Prochlorococcus marinus str. AS9601: one gene and its partner. The protein of the gene in region 1 interacts with the protein of each later gene in a pairwise test. Links are inferred from orthologs where the notes say so. Each region holds a gene or a part of one and is shown on either strand. Other genes may lie near its edges.

Evidence for each region.
Region 2: the proteins of ftsZ (region 1) and A9601_RS11265 interact in binary tests that used the Bacillus subtilis proteins (3 or more experiments, as listed by UniProt). The link is inferred for Prochlorococcus marinus str. AS9601 from one-to-one orthologs.

The regions. Positions count from the first base shown.
Region 1 is NC_008816.1:1,287,757-1,299,600, forward strand. The notes cover bases 3,205-6,055. They hold ftsZ (cell division protein FtsZ), read left to right. Parts: upstream 3,205-3,997; coding sequence 3,998-5,113; downstream 5,114-6,055. Other genes in these bases: A9601_RS16255 (cell division protein FtsQ/DivIB), read left to right, coding at 3,205-3,818; panB (3-methyl-2-oxobutanoate hydroxymethyltransferase), read left to right, coding at 5,270-6,043; hemW (radical SAM family heme chaperone HemW), read right to left, coding at 6,036-6,055. Also shown: tRNA (N6-isopentenyl adenosine(37)-C2)-methylthiotransferase MiaB, read left to right, coding at 202-1,596; A9601_RS16245 (D-alanine--D-alanine ligase family protein), read left to right, coding at 1,609-2,676; A9601_RS16250 (hypothetical protein), read left to right, coding at 2,687-3,097; more of A9601_RS16255, read left to right, coding at 3,087-3,204; more of hemW, read right to left, coding at 6,056-7,259; A9601_RS16275 (PIN/TRAM domain-containing protein), read left to right, coding at 7,355-8,464; A9601_RS16280 (ATP-dependent Clp protease proteolytic subunit), read left to right, coding at 8,505-9,167; A9601_RS16285 (ATP-dependent Clp protease proteolytic subunit), read left to right, coding at 9,192-9,803; ilvC (ketol-acid reductoisomerase), read left to right, coding at 9,914-10,903; adenosylcobinamide-phosphate synthase CbiB, read left to right, coding at 10,891-11,844. UniProt on the Bacillus subtilis protein: Essential cell division protein that forms a contractile ring structure (Z ring) at the future cell division site. The regulation of the ring assembly controls the timing and the location of cell division.
Region 2 is NC_008816.1:382,983-394,816, reverse strand. The notes cover bases 6,194-9,034. They hold A9601_RS11265 (cell division protein SepF), read right to left. Parts: upstream 7,982-9,034; coding sequence 7,406-7,981; downstream 6,194-7,405. Other genes in these bases: A9601_RS11260 (YggS family pyridoxal phosphate-dependent enzyme), read right to left, coding at 8,132-8,767; proC (pyrroline-5-carboxylate reductase), read right to left, coding at 6,586-7,398; A9601_RS11275 (glycosyltransferase family 4 protein), read left to right, coding at 6,194-6,580. Also shown: A9601_RS11305 (YlqD family protein), read right to left, coding at 152-595; A9601_RS11300 (AMP-binding protein), read right to left, coding at 634-2,577; lipoyl(octanoyl) transferase LipB, read right to left, coding at 2,605-3,255; hpf (ribosome hibernation-promoting factor, HPF/YfiA family), read left to right, coding at 3,300-3,884; A9601_RS11285 (deoxyribose-phosphate aldolase), read left to right, coding at 3,892-4,551; DNA repair protein RecO, read left to right, coding at 4,552-5,337; more of A9601_RS11275, read left to right, coding at 5,423-6,193; A9601_RS11255 (energy-coupling factor transporter transmembrane component T family protein), read right to left, coding at 9,056-9,970; ribosome biogenesis GTPase Der, read right to left, coding at 9,970-11,343; A9601_RS11245 (DUF1823 family protein), read right to left, coding at 11,418-11,834. UniProt on the Bacillus subtilis protein: Cell division protein that is part of the divisome complex and is recruited early to the Z-ring. Probably stimulates Z-ring formation, perhaps through the cross-linking of FtsZ protofilaments. Its function overlaps with FtsA.

The DNA of each region.
Region 1 (11,844 bases):
AAAGATAAAAATAACTATGAAAAATTACCCTTGAGTTGTTAAATTTATAAATGTGAGGCGGGCGTCGCCAAGTGGTTAAGGCAGCGGCTTGTGGCGCCGCCATTCGGGGGTTCGAATCCCCTCGCTCGCCCTCAAAAAAATTGCAGCAAAATTTTTTAAATTGTAATTTTGAATTAAAGAATCATAAAAATTCCTAGCAAAGTGCTAACAAACACAAAACCAGACGAAAAAATTTTTCAAAAGAATTCAACTACTGGTAGTTATTGGATAACCACATTTGGATGCCAAATGAACAAGGCTGATTCTGAGAGAATGGCTGGTACATTGGAGAAAATGGGATATACCAGAGCAGATAATGAATTAAATGCGGATTTGGTCTTGTACAATACATGCACAATCAGAGATAACGCGGAGCAAAAAGTCTATAGCTTTCTAGGAAGACAAGCAAAAAGAAAGCACAAAACACCTAGCTTAAAACTTGTTGTTGCAGGTTGCCTTGCTCAGCAGGAGGGAGAGTCCTTACTAAGGAGAGTCCCAGAACTTGATCTGGTTATGGGGCCTCAACACGTAAATAATCTTGAGAATCTTCTGGGGAAAGTTGATTTAGGAAATCAAGTTGCTGCCACAGAAGAAAACTTCATTTCTGAAGACATAACAAGTGCCAGAAGAGAAAGCTCTATTTGTGGCTGGGTTAATATCATTTATGGATGTAATGAAAGATGTTCATATTGTGTAGTCCCCTCTGTAAGAGGAAAAGAGCAATCAAGATATCCAAATGCGATAAAAAGTGAGATTCAAAAATTAGCTGGTGATAATTTTAAAGAAATTACTCTTTTGGGTCAGAACATTGATGCATATGGTAGAGATCTTCCAGGAACAACAAAAGAGGGAAGAAAAGAAAATACTTTAACTGATCTTTTATATTATATTCATGATGTTAAAGGAATTCGCAGAATAAGATTTGCTACTAGTCATCCAAGATATTTTTCAAAAAGGTTGATTCAAGCTTGTTATGAACTTGATAAAGTCTGTGAACATTTCCATATTCCTTTCCAAAGTGGAAATGATGAGATTTTAAAGCAAATGTCCAGAGGATATACTATCAAAAAGTATAAAAATATTATCGAGAATATAAGATCATTAATGCCAGATGCATCAATCACAGCTGACGCAATAGTTGCATTCCCAGGAGAAACCGAAAAACAATACCAAGATACGTTAAAGCTAATAACAGAAATTGGCTTTGATCAAGTAAATACAGCAGCATACTCTCCAAGACCAAATACGCCTGCGGCAGTTTGGTCGAATCAACTTTCAGAAGAGGTGAAAAAAGCTAGATTGCAAGAAATAAATGATTTGGTCGAGAAAACTGCTAGGAGCAGAAACAAAAGATACATAAATAATATAGAAAGCGTTTTAATTGAGGGTTTAAATCCAAAAAATTCCTCGCAAATTATGGGTAGAACTAGAACGAATAGACTAACTTTCGTAGAGATTCCAAAAAACATTGACTTTAATTTTTCATTGGGAGATGAGATAGATGTCAGAATTAATGAAACAAGACCTTTCTCTTTAACAGGCGAACTTTATCTATAATTTTTTTTCTAAATGATTGGGGGAAAGAAAAAATGTATTGGGTTAATATTTGGTGGTAATTCCAATGAACATGAAGTATCGATATCCTCTGCAAAAACAGTTTTTCAAGCATTTAAATCAGAAATAAACAAAGAACGCTTTACGATAAGAGCTTTTTACATAAACAAATATGGAGATTGGCTTGATAGTGATAGTTCAGAAAAAATCCTAATTGATGAATCTAAAAACAAAAACACAACAAAAAAACAAATTTTCAATCAAGAAAAAATTAACTTCCTGGACGGAGTTGATTTTCAAAATGTTGATGTTTGGTTTCCTCTTTTACATGGAATTAATGGAGAAGACGGATCAATTCATGGCTTACTGAGATTCACAAAGAAACCTTTAGTCGGATGTGGAATTATAGGCTCTGCACTTGGAATGGATAAAATATTGATGAAAATAATTTTCTCAAATCTAAAAATTCCACAAGTTAATTATCTAGTTTTTCAGAATCAAGATCTTAACGATGAGGAAGTAAAAAATAAGTTAATTCATGAAATCTTAAAAAAATTAAATTTTCCTGTTTTTGTTAAACCATCGAACTCCGGATCATCTCTAGGCATCTCCAAAGTCATAAATAAGTCAGAAATAATACCAGCATTAGAAAAAGCTCGGGGAATAGATCCAAGTATCTTAATAGAGGAAGGTTTAGAGGTAAGGGAGATTGAATGCGGAATAATTGGGAATTCAAAACTCTTAACCTCTGAGATAGGTGAAGTTAATTACAAAAGTGATTGGTATGATTACAACTCAAAATATCACTCAAATAACAAAATAATTATCCCAGCCGAAATAGATTCTAAAATCTCAAAAGAAATTAAAGAAATCGCTATTAAAAGTTGTAGAGCACTAAATATTTTCGGTTTTGCGAGAGTAGATTTCTTTTTAGAAAAATCTTCAAATAAAATTTTTTTAAATGAAATAAATACAATTCCTGGTTTTACAAAAAATAGTATGTTCCCAATGCTTTGGAAAGCTTCAGGTTTAAAAATTGAACAACTTGTGGCTAAACTGGTAGATATATCTTTAGATTTGTAATTTAAATCAAATGTTGCATGGACTTCTTTGGTTACCATTACTTTTAATCTTCATTTTATTAACTGCGCTTGGATGGTTAGAAAGAAGAAGGCAAAATCTTTTTAGAAGTTGGGCGAGTGATTCTGAACTATGCAAGTTAGACAGTTCAGGTGCAGCCTCTTTAAAAGATGGGGAGTTAAGGTGGAGCGCATTTGAAGCTGGTAAATTTGAAGAAAAAGATAGTTTTATAATCAAAAAACTAGAGTTGGTTGAATTAATGGCACTAACTTCAGGAGAAGCTCCTCTAACAAATGAATCTCAAGGTAAGTGCAGGTTGAGATTAGTAGGTGACGGGAAAGAGATGGATGTACCTTTTTCAGATGCAGAACAAGCGAGAGAATGGATGGATCAATTGATGGAAAAAGCTAGATGTGACCTTTGAAAACCAAAAAAAAATCAAAAATAGAAGCTTTTTTTTTCTAATTTCATTTTTCTTTTTAACAAGCTTATTAAGCATAAAAACTCTCAAAAAAGTTGATATTAAGGACATTAGGGTTTCTGGTAGTGAATTATTTTCACCGAATGATGTGATAAATAATTCATCTTTAAAATTCCCGATCCGATTAATTTTTGTCAAAACTTATTTGTTAGAACAAGAGTTAAAACAAAATTTGTCTCTCAAGAATGTTTCAGTAAACAGAGAATTATTTCCTTTTGGTTTGAAAGTTCATATTGATTCAAGAATCCCAATAGCTTACGGTGAGAGAATATTAAAAGATAAAAAAATATTAGGCTACATTGATAAAGATGGAATTTTTATAAATAGACAAAATGCAGACAAAAAAACTTTAAACAAATTAACCATAGAAGTGTTTGGATGGAAAGAAAAATTTAAAAAAATATTATCTGATATTTTTATCGCTATAGAAAATTATGAATTAGAGATAGTTAAAATAACTTTTTCATCCGATGGGTTTCTAACTGTTGAGGAAAAAGATTTAAAAACAATATTCTTAGGATTTAAGCCAAATTTAATCAACTATCAATTACAAATAATCAATAATCTGAAAAATGAATTTAAGAAAAGTAGCTTTTCAAAAAAAATAGATAATATTGATCTTACTAACCCAGATAAACCAAAAATAAAAGTGTTCAAACCCTAATATTTAAAAAAGGATTTTGAGTAATTTTTTTTAATTATTGTAGTGTTGATATGGGTTTTGCATTCAAAACAAAATATTTAATAAATAAATATTTTTAGGATTTTCCTCAACAAATTCCTACAGATGAGCGCAGTAAGTTCATAATGCACCCAATACTAGTAATAGATTCCTATTAAGAGATGAGCTTCGGTAACAATCCAAACTTTGATCAATCGAGAGAAATCCTTCCAAGCCAAAACGCCAAAATAGAAGTTATTGGTGTAGGTGGTGGTGGCAGTAATGCAGTCAATAGAATGATAAATAGTGATTTAGAAGGTGTTTCATTTAGAGTCCTCAATACAGATGCACAAGCCCTACTACAATCTTCTGCAGAAAGTAGAGTTCAACTTGGACAAAACCTCACTAGAGGTTTAGGTGCAGGAGGGAATCCAAGTATTGGACAAAAAGCAGCCGAAGAATCCAAAGAAGAACTTCAACAAGCTTTAGAGGGATCTGATCTAGTTTTTATAGCCGCTGGAATGGGTGGAGGAACTGGCACAGGTGCAGCTCCCGTTGTCGCAGAAGTAGCAAAACAAAGTGGTGCTCTAACTGTAGGTATAGTAACCAAACCTTTTTCTTTTGAGGGGAAAAGAAGAATGCGTCAAGCAGAGGAGGGGATCGCAAGACTAGCTGAAAACGTTGATACTCTTATTGTTATTCCAAACGACCGATTAAAAGATGTTATAGCAGGAGCTCCCCTTCAAGAAGCATTTAGGAATGCTGATGATGTTCTAAGAATGGGCGTCAAAGGCATAAGCGACATAATTACTTGCCCAGGATTAGTTAATGTTGATTTTGCAGACGTAAGATCAGTTATGACAGAAGCTGGCACTGCTCTCCTCGGCATAGGAATAGGTTCAGGAAGATCGAGAGCTATAGAGGCGGCACAGGCTGCAATGAATAGTCCTTTACTAGAAGCTGCTAGAATTGATGGAGCTAAAGGCTGCGTTATAAATATTACTGGTGGCAAAGACATGACTTTAGAAGACATGACCTCTGCATCTGAAATTATTTATGATGTTGTTGATCAAGAAGCAAATATTATTGTTGGTGCAGTCGTTGATGAAGCAATGGAAGGGGAGATACAAGTTACTGTGATTGCTACAGGATTTGAGACAACTCAACCATTAAATCAACAAAGAATAAAAAACAGATTATCTAATCAACCCTTATATAATTTTTCCGAAAATAAAGAATCAGGAGCTAGTATTCCTGAGTTTTTGAGATTAAGGCAAAATAAAAAAGATATAGGTTAAAAGGTAAAATAGAGTGACTCGGTTATCTCGCCTGCCTCAAGCATCCCTTGTGGCTGCTACCTTCCGGTCCTGACCAGGTTTAGGCGTTAAAACCGCGAAAGGCCGAGTCAAGATCATATTAGCAATTCTTGTTTAAAAAAGATACATAAATTTATTATGTTACCTTCAGACCTAGTTAACTATAAAAAAAAATCTCGCAAAATCATTGCTCTAACAGCATGGGACTCCATATCAGGATCTATTGCAGAACAAGCAAATGTTGATCTTGTACTAGTAGGAGATTCATTAGCAATGGTCTGTTTAGGATACAAATCGACATTGCCATTAACTTTGGAAAATATAATTTACCATACTAATGCTGTTTCTAGAGGATTCAAGAAGAAAATTGAGGAACAACCTTTAGTAGTTTCAGATATGCCTTTTCTAACTTACCAATGTGGTGAGGATAAGGCTGTTGAGTATGCAGGGAAAATCATTCAGAGCACTTATGCAAAAGCTGTAAAAGTGGAAGGGGCAGAACCAGAAATACAAAAAGTTATCTCTAGATTAATAAGGATGGGAATCCCTGTTATGGGTCATATAGGTCTTACACCACAAAGCTACCTAAATATTGGATTAAGAAAACAAGGAGAAAGCTTAGCAAGCCAAGAAAAAATTAAGAAAGAGGCTTCAATTCTTGAAGAATTAGGATGTTTTTCAATAGTTCTTGAACATATTCCTGATTTGCTTGCTAAAGAAATAAAAAATTCTTTAACAATTCCCATAATAGGTATTGGTGCAGGCAATTATTGCGATGGGCAAGTAAGAGTTACTGCAGATTTGTTAGGCCTAAATGATGATCAACCACCATTTTGCCAACCAATTATCCAGGGAAAGAAATTATTTAAGGATAAATTAAAAGAATGGGTAGACTCTGAAAGACTTAATTAATCTCATCCCACCACTTAAACATAGAAACAAGAACTTGATTGCTTAGTTCCATGCCATTAGGCTCACTTAAAAAGAATCTATAACCCTTTCTTACTAAAAGTCCACTTTCAAGAAACCTTTCCCATTCTTTGAGCAATTTACTAAAGTTGCTTTCAAATTTTTTGTTCTCCCAGTTTTGTTCTTGAAACACTTTTTTGATATCTAAACCCTCTTTGAGTCTTAATCCCAACATTATTTTCTCATCAAGTTCTTTGTAGACAAAATCCTTATTAGTTAAGGATGAATCTAAATTAAATTCGTATTGTCTAATTACCCATTCTTTATATTCTTTACTAACTCTTGGTCTAGTTAATTTTTCCCCCCAAGGTGAACTAGTGGAGCCTTGACCAAAACCCCACCAGCCTAAACCACTCCAATAAACTCTATTGTGTCTCGATTGATGTCCCGGAAGGCAATAGTTTGAGATTTCATATCTTGAATACCCTAAGTTTTTTAAAATTAAATGTGTTGATTCACTATTTCTAACAGCTTCTTCATCACTTGGGAGTTTTAATTTGCCTAAATTAACTAATTTCTTAAAAACAGTGCCATTTTCAATATTTAAATCGTAAATAGATAGATGCGGCGGTGAAAATGTTATTGCTTTTTTTAAGTCATCTTGCCATTCTTTAAATCCACTAAGTGGCAAGTTTTGTATTAAATCTAAACTCCAGCTTTTTATTAACCCAGAATCATATTCTCTCTTCAACCAGAAACAAGATTTTTCTGCATCTTCTTTCAAATGACGCCTTCCCGACTTTTGAAGTACCTGATTATTAAAACTTTGTACTCCGAGACTAAATCTATTTATCCCAGCATTTATGAATCCAAAAAGATCATCTTGAGTAAAACTAGCTGGATCAATCTCCATAGTGATTTCAGCACCATAGTCAATGCCATAATTTTCTTTAAAAAGATCAATTAATTCTTTGATTTGGCTGGGATCTAAAATTGATGGTGTACCACCTCCTATATAAATTGTCGATAGAGGTGATTTATGTTTAATTGACAATATTTCTTTAAATAAAAATTGCAAATACTCTTGAACAGTTTTGCTTCCATAACCTTTTAAAGTTTCAACTTTGTTTCCTAATGGAATAACTGCAAAATCACAATAAAAACATCTTCTGTGGCAAAAAGGAATGTGCACATAAGCACTTCTTGGAAACTTATTCATAATATAAATTCATTCTTAAGCTCCAAAAAAGTATTAAGGATCAAAAAAATAAGATCCTTATTTACTCAATTAATAAATCCTAGTAGATTATATATATGACAGATATTTTAGTATTAATTTTATTTGTATTGTCTGGGGCTGCTTCAGGATGGCTTGGTGTTGATTTATTGCCAGTAGACATACTCAAACAGGTTTCTAATGTAGAAGGTTTTAGAATTGTTTTAGCAATAATTGGTTTTTTTGTAGGATTAGCAGCTGGTTTTGTATTTCTTCAACTTAGAAAGACGTTTCTTGATCAAATAAGAACAATGCCAACAGATTTACTAATAAGTAGGTCCGTTGGTTTAATTTTAGGATTACTTGTTGCGAATCTGCTACTTGCTCCAATACTATTAATTCCCTTCCCTAGAGAGGTTTTTTTCGCAAAACCCTTGGCAGCTATATTAAGCAACATTTTCTTTGGTGCGCTTGGTTATAAGTTGGCAGATACCCATGGAAGGACATTATTGAGATTATTCAATCCAAATAATACTGATGCATATCTAGTTAATGAAGGTATACTCCCTGCTGCAAGTCCAAAAATTCTAGATACCAGTGTAATTATTGATGGAAGAATCAATGGCCTATTAAGTTGCGGATTATTGGAAGGGCAATTAATTGTTGCTCAAAGTGTAATTGACGAATTACAAACTTTAGCTGACTCAAGCAGTAATGAAAAAAGGTCGAAAGGCAGAAGAGGTCTCAAGTTATTAAAAGAATTAAGAGATCTATATGGGAGAAGACTTGTAATAAACCCAACAAAGTATGAAGGTAATGGGGTAGATGAAAAACTCTTGAAAATTACTGAGGATATGACAGGAACTTTAATTACGGCTGATTACAATCTTTCTCAGATTGCTGAAGTTAAAGAATTAAAAGTTATGAATTTGAGTGATCTAGTTATTGCTTTAAGGCCAGAAGTTCAACCAGGAGAATCACTGAATATAAAAATCGTGAGAGAAGGCAAAGAAAAAATGCAAGGTATTGGATATTTAGATGACGGCACAATGGTTGTTATTGACGAGGCAAAGAATTTTGTTGGCAGCAGATTAGATATTATTATCACAGGAGCATTACAAACTCCCACTGGAAGAATGGTCTTTGGAAAACTAATAAATAATCCTGAGTCAAACAAATCTTTTAAATCACCAGCGACACAGGGCTAAATCTAGCTAGAATCAGTTCAATCTTAATTTCGTGATACAAATGACTGTATCTGCTCCTTATTACGGGGAAAATACCGTTATGAGGACCCCTCCCCCTGATCTCCCATCTCTTTTATTGAAAGAGCGAATTGTTTATCTTGGTTTACCATTATTTTCAGATGATGATGCTAAAAGACAATTAGGAATGGATGTAACTGAGCTAATCATTGCTCAACTTCTTTATTTAGAGTTTGAGGATCCAGAAAAACCAATCTATTTCTATATCAATTCAACGGGGACAAGTTGGTACACTGGTGATGCAGTTGGTTTTGAAACAGAAGCTTTTGCTATCTGCGATACAATAAGTTACATCAAGCCCCCAGTACACACAATATGTATCGGACAAGCAATGGGGACTGCCGCAGTTATCCTTTCATCTGGCACTAAGGGACAAAGGGCGGCTCTTCCACATGCTTCTATTGTTTTACATCAACCTATAAGCGGAGCAAGAGGCCAAGCAACCGATATCCAAATAAGAGCTGAGGAGGTTTTGAAAAATAAAAAATCAATGCTGGAGATTCTATCTCGTAATACTGGGAAGACTATCGAAGAACTCTCAAAAGACTCTGACAGGATGAGTTATCTCAACCCCCAAGAAGCCCTAGATTATGGAGTTATCGATAGAATACTAACAAGTCAAAAAGATTTACCAAATAAAATTTAACTCTCACAAAACTATTTTAAAATCATGCCAATAGGAACTCCAAGCGTGCCTTACAGACTTCCAGGAAGTCAGTACGAAAGATGGGTTGACATATACACAAGACTAGGTGTTGAAAGAATTCTTTTTCTTGGACAAGAAGTGAATGATGGAATTGCTAATAGCCTTGTAGCACAAATGCTTTATTTAGATTCTGATGATAATTCCAAACCTATCTATCTGTATATCAATAGCCCAGGAGGATCAGTAACTGCAGGCTTGGCTATATATGACACCATTAAATATGTAAAAAGTGATGTAGTAACCATATGCGTAGGCCTCGCAGCCTCCATGGGAGCTTTCCTTTTGGCCGCTGGCACAAAAGGTAAAAGAGTTGCTTTGCCCCATAGCAGAATAATGATACATCAACCCTTAGGGGGGACATCTCAACGTCAAGCAAGTGATATTGAAATAGAAGCTAAGGAAATTTTAAGAATTAAAGACATGTTAAATATGTCTATGGCAGATATGACAGGCCAATCATTTGAGAAAATTGAAAAGGATACTGATAGAGATTATTTTTTAAGTGCGGAAGAAGCAAAAAACTATGGCCTAATTGATAGAGTAATTACACATCCAAGCGAAGCAAATCAATCTTAAATTTTCTAAATTAATATTTTAATTTTAATTTTTAAATTAATAATTATTTAGTTTATTTACACCTTTAAAGTCTAAAATATTAATTATTAAATGCAAAGAAACTACAACTAATGACCCAACTCTTTTACGACACAGATGCTGATCTAAGTCTTTTAAATAATAAAACAATAGCGATTATTGGATATGGTTCACAAGGTCATGCACATGCCCTAAACCTTAAAGATAGCGGTATGGATGTAATTGTTGGATTATATAAAGGAAGTAAGTCTGAGAGCAAAGCTATTAGCGATGGACTACAAGTATTTAGCGTTTCTGAAGCTTGCGAAAAAGCAGATTGGATTATGATTCTCCTCCCAGATGAGTTTCAGAAAGATGTTTACCTTAAAGAAATAGAACCAAACTTAAAAGAAGGAAAGATATTAAGTTTTGCTCATGGCTTCAATATCAGATTCGGACTTATCAAACCTCCTAGTTTTGTGGATGTTGTAATGATTGCCCCAAAAGGACCTGGACACACTGTTCGTTGGGAATATCAGAATGGTCAAGGAGTTCCAGCATTGTTTGCCGTAGAGCAGGATTCTTCAGGGAATGCAAGATCATTGGCGATGGCTTACGCAAAAGGGATTGGCGGAACGAGAGCTGGGATTCTTGAAACAAACTTCAAAGAAGAAACAGAAACTGATTTATTTGGAGAACAAGCAGTTTTGTGCGGAGGGTTATCAGAACTCGTCAAATCAGGATTCGAAACTCTTGTAGAGGCAGGCTATCAGCCCGAACTTGCTTACTTCGAATGCTTACATGAAGTTAAACTTATTGTTGATTTAATGGTGAAGGGAGGCTTATCTCAAATGAGAGATTCCATTTCAAATACTGCAGAATATGGAGATTATGTAAGTGGTAAAAGACTTATCAATAGTGATACAAAGAAAGAAATGCAGAAAATTCTAAAGGATATTCAAGATGGTACTTTCGCTAAGAATTTTGTGGAAGAATGCGATAAGAACAAACCCTTAATGACAAAATTAAGAGAAGAGAACTCAAAACATGAAATTGAGAAAGTGGGTAAAGGTCTGCGCTCGATGTTCAGTTGGCTGAAATAAATTTATTTTTACTATTTCTTGGATCAATTGGTTTTGATTTATTGTTAGGCGATCCAAAATTCTTAATACACCCTGTTCAAGTAATTGGCTTTTACATAAAAAAAATATCTGATTACCTTATAAATAATTTTGGAGAAAATAAAAATATATTGTATTGGGGTGGTCTCTTTGTCGCCATATCATCTATTGGAATGAGTTTTGGTTCAGGAAAATTGATAGAACTAAGTTATGCGCAATCGGGAAATCATTTTTTTGTTGGATTGTTAATTTTTTTTGGGCTTTCAAGTTGTATTGCTACAAAGGGACTTATTTCAAGTGTGAAAGAGATTGCAGAGCTAATAGAACGCGAGGAAATTAATGACCAAAATAAGAAAATAATCAAAGAGAAGGTACAAAGAATAGTAAGTAGGGATGTAAGGTCATCTTCTATAAAACATCTCTTGAGATCAAGTACCGAGAGCCTTACCGAAAATTCTGTTGATGGAATATTTGGGCCATTATTTTGGATTTTTATTGGAATTATTTTTATGAAGTTTTCAATTTTTCTACCAGGACCTTTGTCACTTGGTTTTGCTTATAAAGCCATAAGTACTTTGGATTCAATGATAGGTTACAAATATGATTATTTTAGATATTTGGGTTTTTTCAGTGCAAAAATCGAAGATATTTTTACGTTTGTTCCTTCAAGATTAGTTTTAATCACGTTACCTTTAATTAGCTCTAAAGTTAATGAGTATGGATCAATCATAAAAAAAAGTTATCTTGATGGTAAAAAATATGATTCGCCTAATGCTGGGATTTCAGAAGCTATATTTGCCTATATTTCCGAAATTAAATTGGGAGGCAAAAGTAAATATAAAAATGAAATTATTGAAAAGCCAATAATTAATGAGACTGGAGATAATTGCACTGAAGAAAAAATCAAATTAATTTGTCAATTA
Region 2 (11,834 bases), 910 kb from region 1 along the record:
AACCCTTTAAACTCTTGTTTTAATTATACGAAATCATGTTCACAGTGGGAACTCTTAAAACTTAAGAAAGTAATAATTTAGATCGATTAGAATTTAAAACTTTTCGAAATTAAGATTTACTTACGTTTATCAAAAATACTAAATCTTCTCTTTAATTATTATCTATAGATTGAATAACTCCATCTTTAACCGTAATCGAGACTTGCATTTTTTGAATAAGATTGTCTCCCACAGTGACATCACAGAAACTATCCACTTGCCCTTGATCAACAATTTCGTCCATTTTTAATTCGCGAACTTGACTCTGTTGTTGAAGTAGATTTCTTTTTTGTTCTTCAATTTCATTTCGTTTTGCTGCGACTTGTTGTTGCACCTGACTAACCTGTTCTTGAACCCTTGGATCAAGAGGATTAACCGATTGGGATCTAATATTATTTACTATTTGCTGCCCCTCCTGCTCAAGTTGCGATAATTGCTGATCAATGTTTGAAATTGCCTTACTTAATTCTTTTTCAGCATCTTCCTTCCAAGTTGGTGTAACTACAGCTTTAATAGCTATTGAGCGCTTTATAGATATTGAGTTTTTTGTTTCCATAAAAAATTAAATTACCTTTTTAATATAGATATAACAAATCAAATTTTCTTACTAAATTTGTTTTCATACATATTTTCTATTTGTAATGAATACTTTTTTTCTATTTCTTTTCTTTTTTGTTTAAGAGTTTGTGTTAACAACCCATTTTCTAAAGTAAAGGCATCAACAAAATAACAATCTAATATTTGTTCTTCTGATCTTGCTCCTAATCTACTTTTAAGCAAATTATTAATTTGTGATTTAAAAAATGTACCAATATTCTTATTCAGGTTTAATTTTGAAATGTCTTCCTCCAAAAACTTGCTTTTAACCAATTCGACATTAGGAACTACAAGGGCTGTTAAACATTTCTTATCTTGTCCTACTAGTTGAATCTGATTAATAAATTCAGAACTAAGGATTTCAGTCTCTAAGGGATTCGGTTCTATATTTTCACCACTTGATAGCACTATTGTATCCTTGGCTCTTCCTGTTATAAAGAGAGAACCATTTGGTATTAGAAAACCTAAATCACCAGTATCAAACCAACCATCCTTGGATAAAACTTCATTTGTAGCTATTTCATTATTAAGATAACCTTTCATTACTTGCGGCCCCCTAACAAGAATTTTCCCGACTTCTCTGAACTTCAGAATATTTTTTTTATCATCATTCACTATTTTGATTTCAGTAAATGCTAGAGGCTGACCAGATGATCCTCTAACATTTAATTCTCTTCTTCTACAAGTTAATACTGGACTAGTTTCTGTGAGTCCATATCCCACCAAAACATCTACTCCTAAAGATTCAAAAAAAAGATCCACATGTTCTGGCAATGCACCTCCGCCGTTAATGGGAAATTTTAGTTTTTCTCCGCATAGTTGTCTAAGAATATTCGGCCATAAAAAAATTGTCGACAATTTATGTAAAGGATATCTGCTAATCACAGAACCCAGTAAGGGGATTTTTGATTTAAAAGTTATTTTATTGATATCAAAATTTCTTATCTTTCTTAAACTTCTTTTAAAAACTGAACTATTACTTATCAAAAACTTAATAAGTTTTTGCTTCTTGGAAGGCATTTTTTTCAACGCCTGAAAAAAACCATCATGTATTGCCTCCCAAAGTCTTGGTACAGTAGCCATTACAACAGGTTTTATTTGTGTAATATCATCTTTCAGAAATTTTGGAATTGTATAGTACTGAGAACAACCACATGAAAAAAAGAAGTATTCAGCACTCCTCTCATAAGAATGCCAGATAGGTAATACGCTTAATACACAGGTCCCTGGTTCTGGATCAGCGATATAGGCTAAATTGATTATTTGATGTAAAAAATTTGCATGTGTCAAGGGAACACCTTTAGGTTTACCTGTTGTCCCAGAAGTGTAAAGTATAGTAGCTACGTCATCAATTTCTGGATTAAATTTTTCAAGATTATTATTTTGCGAATTTTCTTTTTCTACTGAACTTATAAATTTACTCCAACTTATTAAACTTTCAAATTGTTCATCTTCTAAATTGATTATAAATTTAAGTCTTTTTTTTAATTCTTCTTTGTTGTTTAACTTTAGCCAAATCTCCTTAGACTGAACTATTAGACCTACTGAATTAGAATGCTTAATAATATAGTCTAATTCTACTGAAGGAGAATTAATACCTCTCACTGCATTTATAGCTCCCAAACGCATTAAGCCTTGATCTACTGCTAGCCATCTTGGAGAATTTTCAGATATTACAGTAACTACATCCCCCTTTTTTAAACCATATTTTTCGAAAGAAAAAGAGACTTTTGTTATTAAATCAGCCAGCTCAGAATAAGAAAATTTTTCTTTGTATTTTCCTCTTAAATCGCAAACAGCTAAAGTATCACCACATTTAAATTTTAATTCTTCCCAAATTTGATCTATATGATCAAGGTTCTTAATAAAATCTCTTTTTTTGGCAAATTTATCTTTTTTGGAAAGAGGCTTGGCTGAAGGCCAGTATGCTAAATCACCCATATTAAATTGATTTTGAAATTTTAATTTCTATTGTGATATAAAATCAAAATTAAATTCTTCCTGAATTATTTTTTTAACAATTCTCTTGACTTCTTGAATATTTAAATTTTTATTGTAATCAATCATATTTGCCATAAGACAATTTTCTATTCCGCAAGGAACAATCTTATTAAAGTTTTCTAATTCGCAGTCAATATTGATTGAAAATCCATTTATCGTAATCCATCTTTTACAACCAATTCCAATTGATGCGATTTTCTTATTTCCTATCCAAACACCAGTAAACCCTTCTCTAGAATGACAATTTATATTAAAAGCTCCAAGGATTTTTATAATAATTTCTTCAATTTTTCTTAAGTACCAATTTAAATCTTTATTAAAATTTTTCAAATCTAAAACCAAATACGTTACTAATTGTCCTGGCATATGACAAGTTACCTCACCACCTCTATCAATCTTAAAAACATCATATTTAGCATCATTCAGAGAAAATAGTAAATTATCATAATTAGATCCTCTCCCCAATGTATAACAGAGTTGATGCTCCCCTATCCAAATAAAATCAGGGTTAGAGTTATCTAAAATCAATGCGTCTTGATATTCTTTTTGTAATTTATAAACATCATTAAAAAAAGAAATATTATCAGGTTGTTTAATTATTGCTGTTCTATTATCCATATTTAAGTAGATTTAGAAAGTAAGTAAATATTTTTAGATTTGTTATGAAAATTTTAATCCATGGAAAGAATCTTGAGCTCACTGGAGCATTAAAAGAATATACTGAGGCAAAGATAGAAAAAGCAACACATCACTATAAGGATATCGTTAAAGAAGCTGACATACACCTTTCAATCGAAAAGAATCCAAGAGTCTCGTTCCAAACAGCAGAAGTTACTATTTTTGCGAATGGTACCGTAATTAGAGCTGAAGAAAAAACTGAGAATCTATACTCAAGCATTGATTTAGTTTCAAATAAACTTTGTAGAAAATTACGCAAATATAAAGAAAGAAACAATAAAACAATTCATAATAAACAATTTAAAAATAAAGATTCTTTACCAATTGAAAGTATGGAATCAAATTTTTTAGATAAAGCTTTATTTAAAGAAGGAACTGAAGCAAGTCTGCCTGAGCCATCTATAAAAAATAAATACTTTGAAATGACTCCAATTTCATCAGACGAAGCAAGAAAACAATTAGATCTAATTGATCATGATTTTTATGTTTTTCGAAACAAGAAAAATAATGAACTTCAAGTTATATATAAAAGGAATCATGGAGGTTATGGACTGATTCAATCTAAATAAGTTTTAAATGCCCAATATTGAATATGAATTAAACGAGAAAATTCATGCGATTATTATTAACCCTTATTTATCATGGGAAGATTTCTGTGTGAATTGCGATTTAATAAGAAAATACAATATCAAAAATATTTCTACTTCACTAAATTATTTAACTGACCTTAAAAACTGTTTGGGTAATTACAGTGCGGACATAAACGCACTTATTTCTTACCCTTTAGCAGATTTACCAGTTTCATTTATTGAAGAATTAGTTTGTTTTGCTAAAGATAAGGGGGCAAAAGGAATTGAATATATCCCAAACTTTATCAATTTATCCAAAAGAAATTTAGAAACTTTCGCTGCTGAAATTGAGCAAGTTAAATTATCTGGATTACCAGTTTCAATAATCATAAATAAATCAAAACTACAAGAAGAAGTTTTAATTAACGCGATAGAAATATGTTTAGAATTAGGTATTAAAAATTTTCAATTCGGGGACGGGTTTGGATCTCCTCTTACATTTAATGATGTCGCCGAAATACTAAAAATAACAGGCTCTCAAAATCAAATCAAAGTTGTAGGTGGCATAAAAAAACTGAAGCAAGTAATTGATTTGTTTGATATTGGAATTAATTGCGTGGGAACTTCCAATTTTTGTGAAATTTTTGAAGAAGTTAACGTAATTTAAATGTCTGGTTCTGGTGAGTGCAGACTAAAAGGTCTCTGTATTAAAGCTTCTCCATTAGGCGAGAATGATAGATTAATAACTATCCTTACCGATGAGCAAGGGATTGTTAGATTAGCGGTACCTGGTGCTAGGCGTCCTAAAAGTAGTCTTGCCGCAGCTACTCCTTTAACATATTTAAGTCTGCAAATTTTTGGGAAAAGAAATCTTAAATCTGTACGTCAAATTAAAATATTAAAAAGCTATTCTGGCCTAGGTAAAAATATTGAATGTCTTGCAGCCGCGCAAGCAATAACTGAATTAACATTTTTATTAGTAGGTAATAATGACAAGCAACATGACTATTTATCTTGCGTTCTTGCACATCTTGATAGGATTTATTTATTTAAAGAGTCTCAAGAAGAAGATATTAAAATGCTCTCAATGAGTCTTCAATCTTTAATCCATCTATTAGCCATCGGGGGTATTAATTTACCAATTCATCATTGTTGTAAAACTGGAGAACCTATTGTTCCACCTATAGGAAATTGGGAATGGAGTTGTTATTTTTTACCAAGTGAAGGGTTTTCATCCATAGAAGATCCTCAAAGTAATCTAAAAATAAATGCATCTGAAGTTGCTCTATTACAGAGACTTCTTTTCCCAGAATTACCAATAAAATCTAATGGAGAGTTGTTGGGTCCCAAAAAAGTCTGGCTTAAAATATTGTTCATTATTGAGACATGGATCTCTACTCAATTAGAGAAGGAGCTATCTTCACTAAAAATGTTGAGAGAAATATATAGTTAGCATTTTCATGAAGCATTAAAAAATTTAAAAAATATGATCATGGCGCCTTTGCCTGTTAACTTAATAAATAGTTAATTCAATTAATTTGGTTCATATTGCCTGGTTGGGAAAAAAATCCCCTTTTTGTGGAAATGTAACTTACGGTAATTCAACTACTCAGGAATTAAAGGCCAGAGGGCATAAAATTAGTTTTATTCATTTCGATAATCCCTCTACTTCAAATTCATCAAAACCATTATTTCTTGCGAATGATCCTGATGTAAGTCTCCCATATTTAATTAAATCTCAAGTTTATACAATACCCTCGCCAAGGGCAGAAAAAGAGCTAAGGCTATCATTGGAAAGACTAAAGCCTGACATAGTACACGCAAGCCTAACTTTGTCTCCTTTAGACTTTAGACTGCCAGAGCTTTGTACTAAAATTAATGTTCCCCTTATAGGAACATTTCATCCACCATTTGATGCAAAAAATAGAAATCTAACTGCAAGCACGCAACAATTAACGTATCAACTTTATGCTCCATCCTTAGCAAAGTTCCATAAAATAATTATTTTTTCTGAACCTCAAAAAAATGTTCTTGAGAAATTAGGAGTACCTAAAGAAAAACAAATAATTATTCCAAACGGAGTTGATGAAAATATTTGGAAACCTTTTTGCGAAAAAAGTAAAAAATATAATCAGGTTAAAAACAAACTTGGCAATGAAAGAATCTTTTTATACATGGGAAGGATTGCAAATGAAAAAAATATCGAGGCACTTTTACGTTCTTGGCGCCAAACAAGAACTCAAAATTGCAAATTAGTTATTGTTGGGGATGGACCAATGAAGCCAACACTTGAAAATAGTTTTTCTAACCTTGGTAATGAGAAATTAATTTGGTGGGGTGCCGAATTAGATTTAGAAACTAGGGTAGCAATAATGCAAATAGCAGAAGTATTTTTCTTGCCAAGCTTAGTAGAAGGTTTATCATTATCACTTTTAGAGGCAATGTCGGCTGGTACTGCATGCGTAGCTACAGATGCCGGAGCGGATGGTGAAGTTTTAGATAACGGAGCAGGAATAGTAATTTCAACTGATAATGTGGCTGCACAATTAAAAACTATAATCCCAATTCTTGTAGAACACCCTTCATTTACAAAAGATCTTGGCGAAAAAGCTAGAGAACGTGTACTTGAGAGATACACAATTACTAAAAATATAAATTCACTTGAAAAAGTTTATATGAACTTAAAAGATAATTGAAAAAACTAACGAAACTCTTTACTTCGATTACTAGCTGAAACTATTGATTCAATTAATGCTGACCTTACACTCTTTTTTTCTAAAACCCTTAAAGCAGAGATAGTTGTTCCACCTGGAGAGGTTACTAAATTTTTGAGCTCAGAAGTAGTAAGTTTATTTTCCTTTATTAAACAAATAGTCCCTAGTATCATTTCCATAACAAGTTCCTCTGAAATTATTTTTGGTAATCCCCCACTTAATCCTCCATCACTTAATGCTTCTATAATCAAAGCAATAATTGCAGGACCAGATGAGGTTAAAGCTAAAAATATATCAAGGTAATCTTCAGTAAATTCATAAATCTTACTAGTATTTTCAAATAATTTTTTTGTAAATTGTTTCTGATCTTCTGTAATTTCTTCACCCCAAGAAATTCCTGTTAAACCTTTTCCAATAGTTATTGGAATATTTGTAACCACTCTCACACATTTATGATTAGGAAACTTTTGAGTGAGTTTATTTATTGAAACCCCCGCAAGAATTGAAACTATTAAATTGCCCTTATTTTTTATCTGATGGGCCTCACTTATATCTTTTAATTGTTGGGGTTTTATCGAAAGAAGTTTATATTGACAATCCCAAATTATTTTTGACTCTTTAGAACCTGATTTATAAACGTTTATTTTATATTTATAATTTTTTTTTATGTTTTCTAAACTTTTTTCTGAATTAACAACACAAAAAACATTCTCTGGCTGAATTAATTTGTTATCTAATAAAGGGGTAACTATAGCGCTTGCAATATTTCCAAAACCAATAATCGCAATTTTATCTGTCACAGATTAATCATGAATAAGCACTTAATTTAGAATTACCCCATGCTGGTTCAGGAGTAGTATTTTTGCCCAAACTATATTGTGGTGTGTTTTCTGTAGACACAGAAGAAGGAGAAGCTTCTTCTGGGGAAGAACTAGTTACATTTACACAACTTGGAGCAAAAAGAAAAATACTTTCACCGACTCTCTCTTGATGTCCATCAATTGCATATGTTCCCCCAGCAATAAAATCAACAGCTCTTTGAGCCTGATCAGGATCCATCATAGTTAAATTGAGAATTACAGTTTTTCTCTCTCTTAATGCTTGTATAGCTTGAGGCATCTCATCAAAACTTCTTGGTTCCATTAAGCTAACTTCTGAGGATGAATTTGAGATTCCTGGCATACCAACTACTTTTGATGATCTGTTGTTATTCATAAAATCGAATGGATTTGAATTTGCAAGGGCATTTGAATTCTTTGGATTTTGTTTGAAATTATTAATATCATTTAATTCATCCTCTGAAGGATAATCCAACTCATCAAAATCATCATCGAGATACTCATCCCCTGCAACAACTGCCTTTAATCTAGAAATAAGTGACACCTTTTAAATCCTCTTGAAATTAATTACTAAGGTTTAAGAACCTTAAGTATTAGATTCATTTTTTAAATGAATAAACTACCTATACTTAAATAACGTTAGTTGAACTTTACTGCAAGTTTATAGATAAGATTTTTATAAAAAAATAACTAATTAGGATCTGCCTCCAAAAATCAATGCTCCTAATCTTAACCAAGTTGATCCAGCGTCAATAGCTTCCTCCCAATCACCTGACATCCCCATGGAACAATCTGGTAGTTGCAGGTAATCAGCGAGAGCGCGACATTTTTTGAACAATCCTAAATTTTCTTTAGGGCTAAGTCCTTTAGGATTGATAGTCATCAAACCGGTTAATGAAATATTTTTCAACTCTTGAATTTCTGTCCATTTCAAAATTAAAGATTCAGGATTAAAGCCTCCTTTAGTAGGGTCATCACTCAACTTAACCTGCAACATAATGAATGGTTTTTTCTTCTCTTCACGTGAAATATTAGAAATCTTTTGCAACTTTTCAAATGAATCTACTGAATGAATATATTTAAAATTTTGAACTATTTTTCTTATTTTATTACTTTGTATTCTTCCAATAAAGTGCCAATTTATTTGTTTAAGCTCTTTTAATGTTAATTGTTTTTCAAACGCCTCTTGAACCTTACTTTCACCAAAATCGTTCTGACCTATATTTTGAATAGTCTTGATTTCTTGACTTTTAAATCCTTTACTCACCGCAAGAATATTTATATTTGATGGTATTTTATTTTTTATTTTTAAATAATTTGCAGAGTTCACATTTTATAAGAAAGTTTGCGTAAATAAATTCTCCCATTTAGATAGTTCTTCAGATCCTTTTCTTTTAGCTTTTTGAAGGTTTAATTCGGCCTGATTACGGGCATCTAAATAAGGTATAACCTCAAAAAAACTTCTCTCTGTCGAACTTCTACTAAGAAAAACATTTTTTGAGCATATAGAGTCGCATAAATATCTCTCCCATCATTTCCAGGGGAAACTTGGTATAGCATGCCAAATGTTGGATGGTTTAAATAACGCTCAGAACTCAAACCTAAAATATTGTGTTATTTATAATGCACCATACAGTTTTCTAAGAAAAATTGCTATGCAAATAAAACAAATCGATAATGTATTAACAATTACATTGAGAGATTTTGAGGGATAAAGAGTCCTAAATCTGTTGGTTTTTATAATAATTTTTTTCTTTGAGAGTAGTGATTCTGCTCCATGATCAATTCTCAGAAATATATTTTGAAATAACCTTTCCACTAACATTAATAAAACATTAAAGGATTTCTTTAATCCTAAATTTCGAAAATTTATTGATCTAACTGACACTGATTTAATGATATTTTGAAGTTCTTCCTGCACTAGAGGAATAAAACGTAATGCAATTAACAACTGAAAAAGCCACTTACTAGTTGGCAATCCAATCTTTCTTAATGGGTACATGAACCAACTTAATCCCCATACAATGTCTTCCTGCAATGTGGTTAAAAGCATCAAATTCACACTATGAATAACGGTAAATATCAAAGTAGAGGTTTTTATTCCTAGTTCAAAGGCTTTTCTTGATAAGTTATAGGGACCAAAATTAATAAACCATATCTTCTGTGAAGGAATTTGCAAAATATTCCATTCTTTTTGGCTTTCCAGTACTACTTGCAACTCATTGGGATTTCTCAAGTAGCCATCAAGAGATTGAATATCAGAAGAGGCAATTATTGATATAAATCCAATTAAAAGTGACAAACATGAGAGGAAAACTAATGATCGCCACCATACTCTAGATGGTAATAAACTTAAAAAAGTAATTAATAGTAAAATACCGACTAAACTCAATCTCCATATTGGACCTGCCCAGATTGGAGTGATTAAAAATATCATTACGATAATTATTTTTAATCTACTATCTATAATTCTTAGCCAACTTCTATTACCATGAACGTATTGACCAACAGAAAATTTGGTTAGCAAATTCATTAATCTTTTTGAATTAACTCAATATTTTCTCTTTCGACTTCTTTATTTAAAGCTCTTTGCTGTTTTCCTCTCCAAAGTAAAATTAGAGGTGTGCCTTCAAAGCCTAAATTTACTCTAATTTGTTTTTCAATATATCTTCTATAAGTTATTCCGAATAATTTAGGGTCATTTACAAAAAGAGTAAAAGTGGGAGGTTTGTTCTTTACTTGAGTACCGTAATAAAGCCTACCTTGCTTGCCGCTTCTCTTCGTTGGAGGACTTTTCCAACTGATTGATTCTTTTAGTACTTCATTAACTACAGATGTTGTAACTCTTCTTCTATGTTGATTTACAGCATTAAGAGCATGCTCAAAAATATTATCAACCCTTTGACCAGTTAGGGCAGATATAAAAATCATTTTTGACCAGTGTAAAAAATATAGTTTAGATCTTAGTTCTTTTTCTACTTGATAAATTGTTGAACTATTTTTTTCTATAAGATCCCATTTATTAACAACAATTATACAAGCTCTACCTTGTTCTTCTATGCGCCCAGCCAGCTTCTGGTCTTGATCAGTTACTCCATCTACAGCATCTATAACTAAAACACAAACATCACTTCTATCTATAGATTTAAAAGCCCTATTAATACCAAAGAATTCAGTGCCATATTTAACATTTTTCTTTCTTCTAATCCCTGCAGTATCAATAATTTTCCAATTATTATCACCTTTTTTAATAAGCGTATCTATTGAATCAGTTGTCGTGCCACTAATATCACTAACTATTGCTCTTTTTTCTCCACAGATTGAATTTAACAAACTAGATTTACCAACATTAGGCCTACCAATAATTGACATCATTATCTTTTCTTCATCATCCTGGATATTATTTTCAGGAAGTTCGCCAATAACGAGATCTAAAAGATCTCCAGTACCTGAACCATGAATAGCTGAAACAGGGTTAGGTTCGCCCAATCCTAATTTCCAGAACTCTGAAGCTAGGGATATTCCTAAAGTAGTCGATTCGCATTTATTAACAGCAACAATTGTTTTGCAGCTTGAGTTTCTTAACCATTTTGCTATTGATAAATCACCATCAGTAACGCCTTGATTTCCATCTACCACCAGTAACGCAAGTGAAGCCTCTTCTAGAGCCAAGAAGACTTGTGTCCTTATCTCTGGGAGAAATTCACTTTCGTCATCAAAAACTAAACCTCCAGTATCGACTATTTGAAATTCCTTACCTCCCCATGAAGCATTTTGATAAGTTCTATCTCTTGTAACACCAGGCTTATCAAATACTATTGCATCATTACTTTGGCAAAGACGATTAACTAAGGTAGATTTCCCAACGTTCGGTCTTCCGATAATTGCTATTGTAGGAAGAATCAATTCTTCTCTCCAAAGAAAATAGTATCCATTACAACTATACCTTTAATAGAATCATTTACCTTATTCAAAAAAACTTATTTAATTTCTGGATCGCCAAAATGTCCTTTAACTGGATTAGCAGGGGGAGAACTAGGACTTGGCATTAATCCATTATCTTCTGAAAAACAATCATTTTCAATCGCCCAATAAATTAACCAATTGACTGCCGTCGCTCTTCTAGTTCTTCTTGGATAGAGTTCATGAATCTTGTAACCTTTAAAATTAAGAAAATTTTTCAATCCCTGTTTATAGTCTTTTGGAATTGATCGAGTCAAATGTACTGAGGCTGGCCGCTCTGAAATGATTTGAGGAGCTTTTTCAAATTTTTCTGACCAATAAGAAGGAGTTAATGCACTAGAAACCCAAATATTTGAAGTTTTTTCTCTAGTATAAAAAAGTCTTTCCCAAACCAATTCACAAACAAAAACATCACTAACCTTATCTTCGAGAAC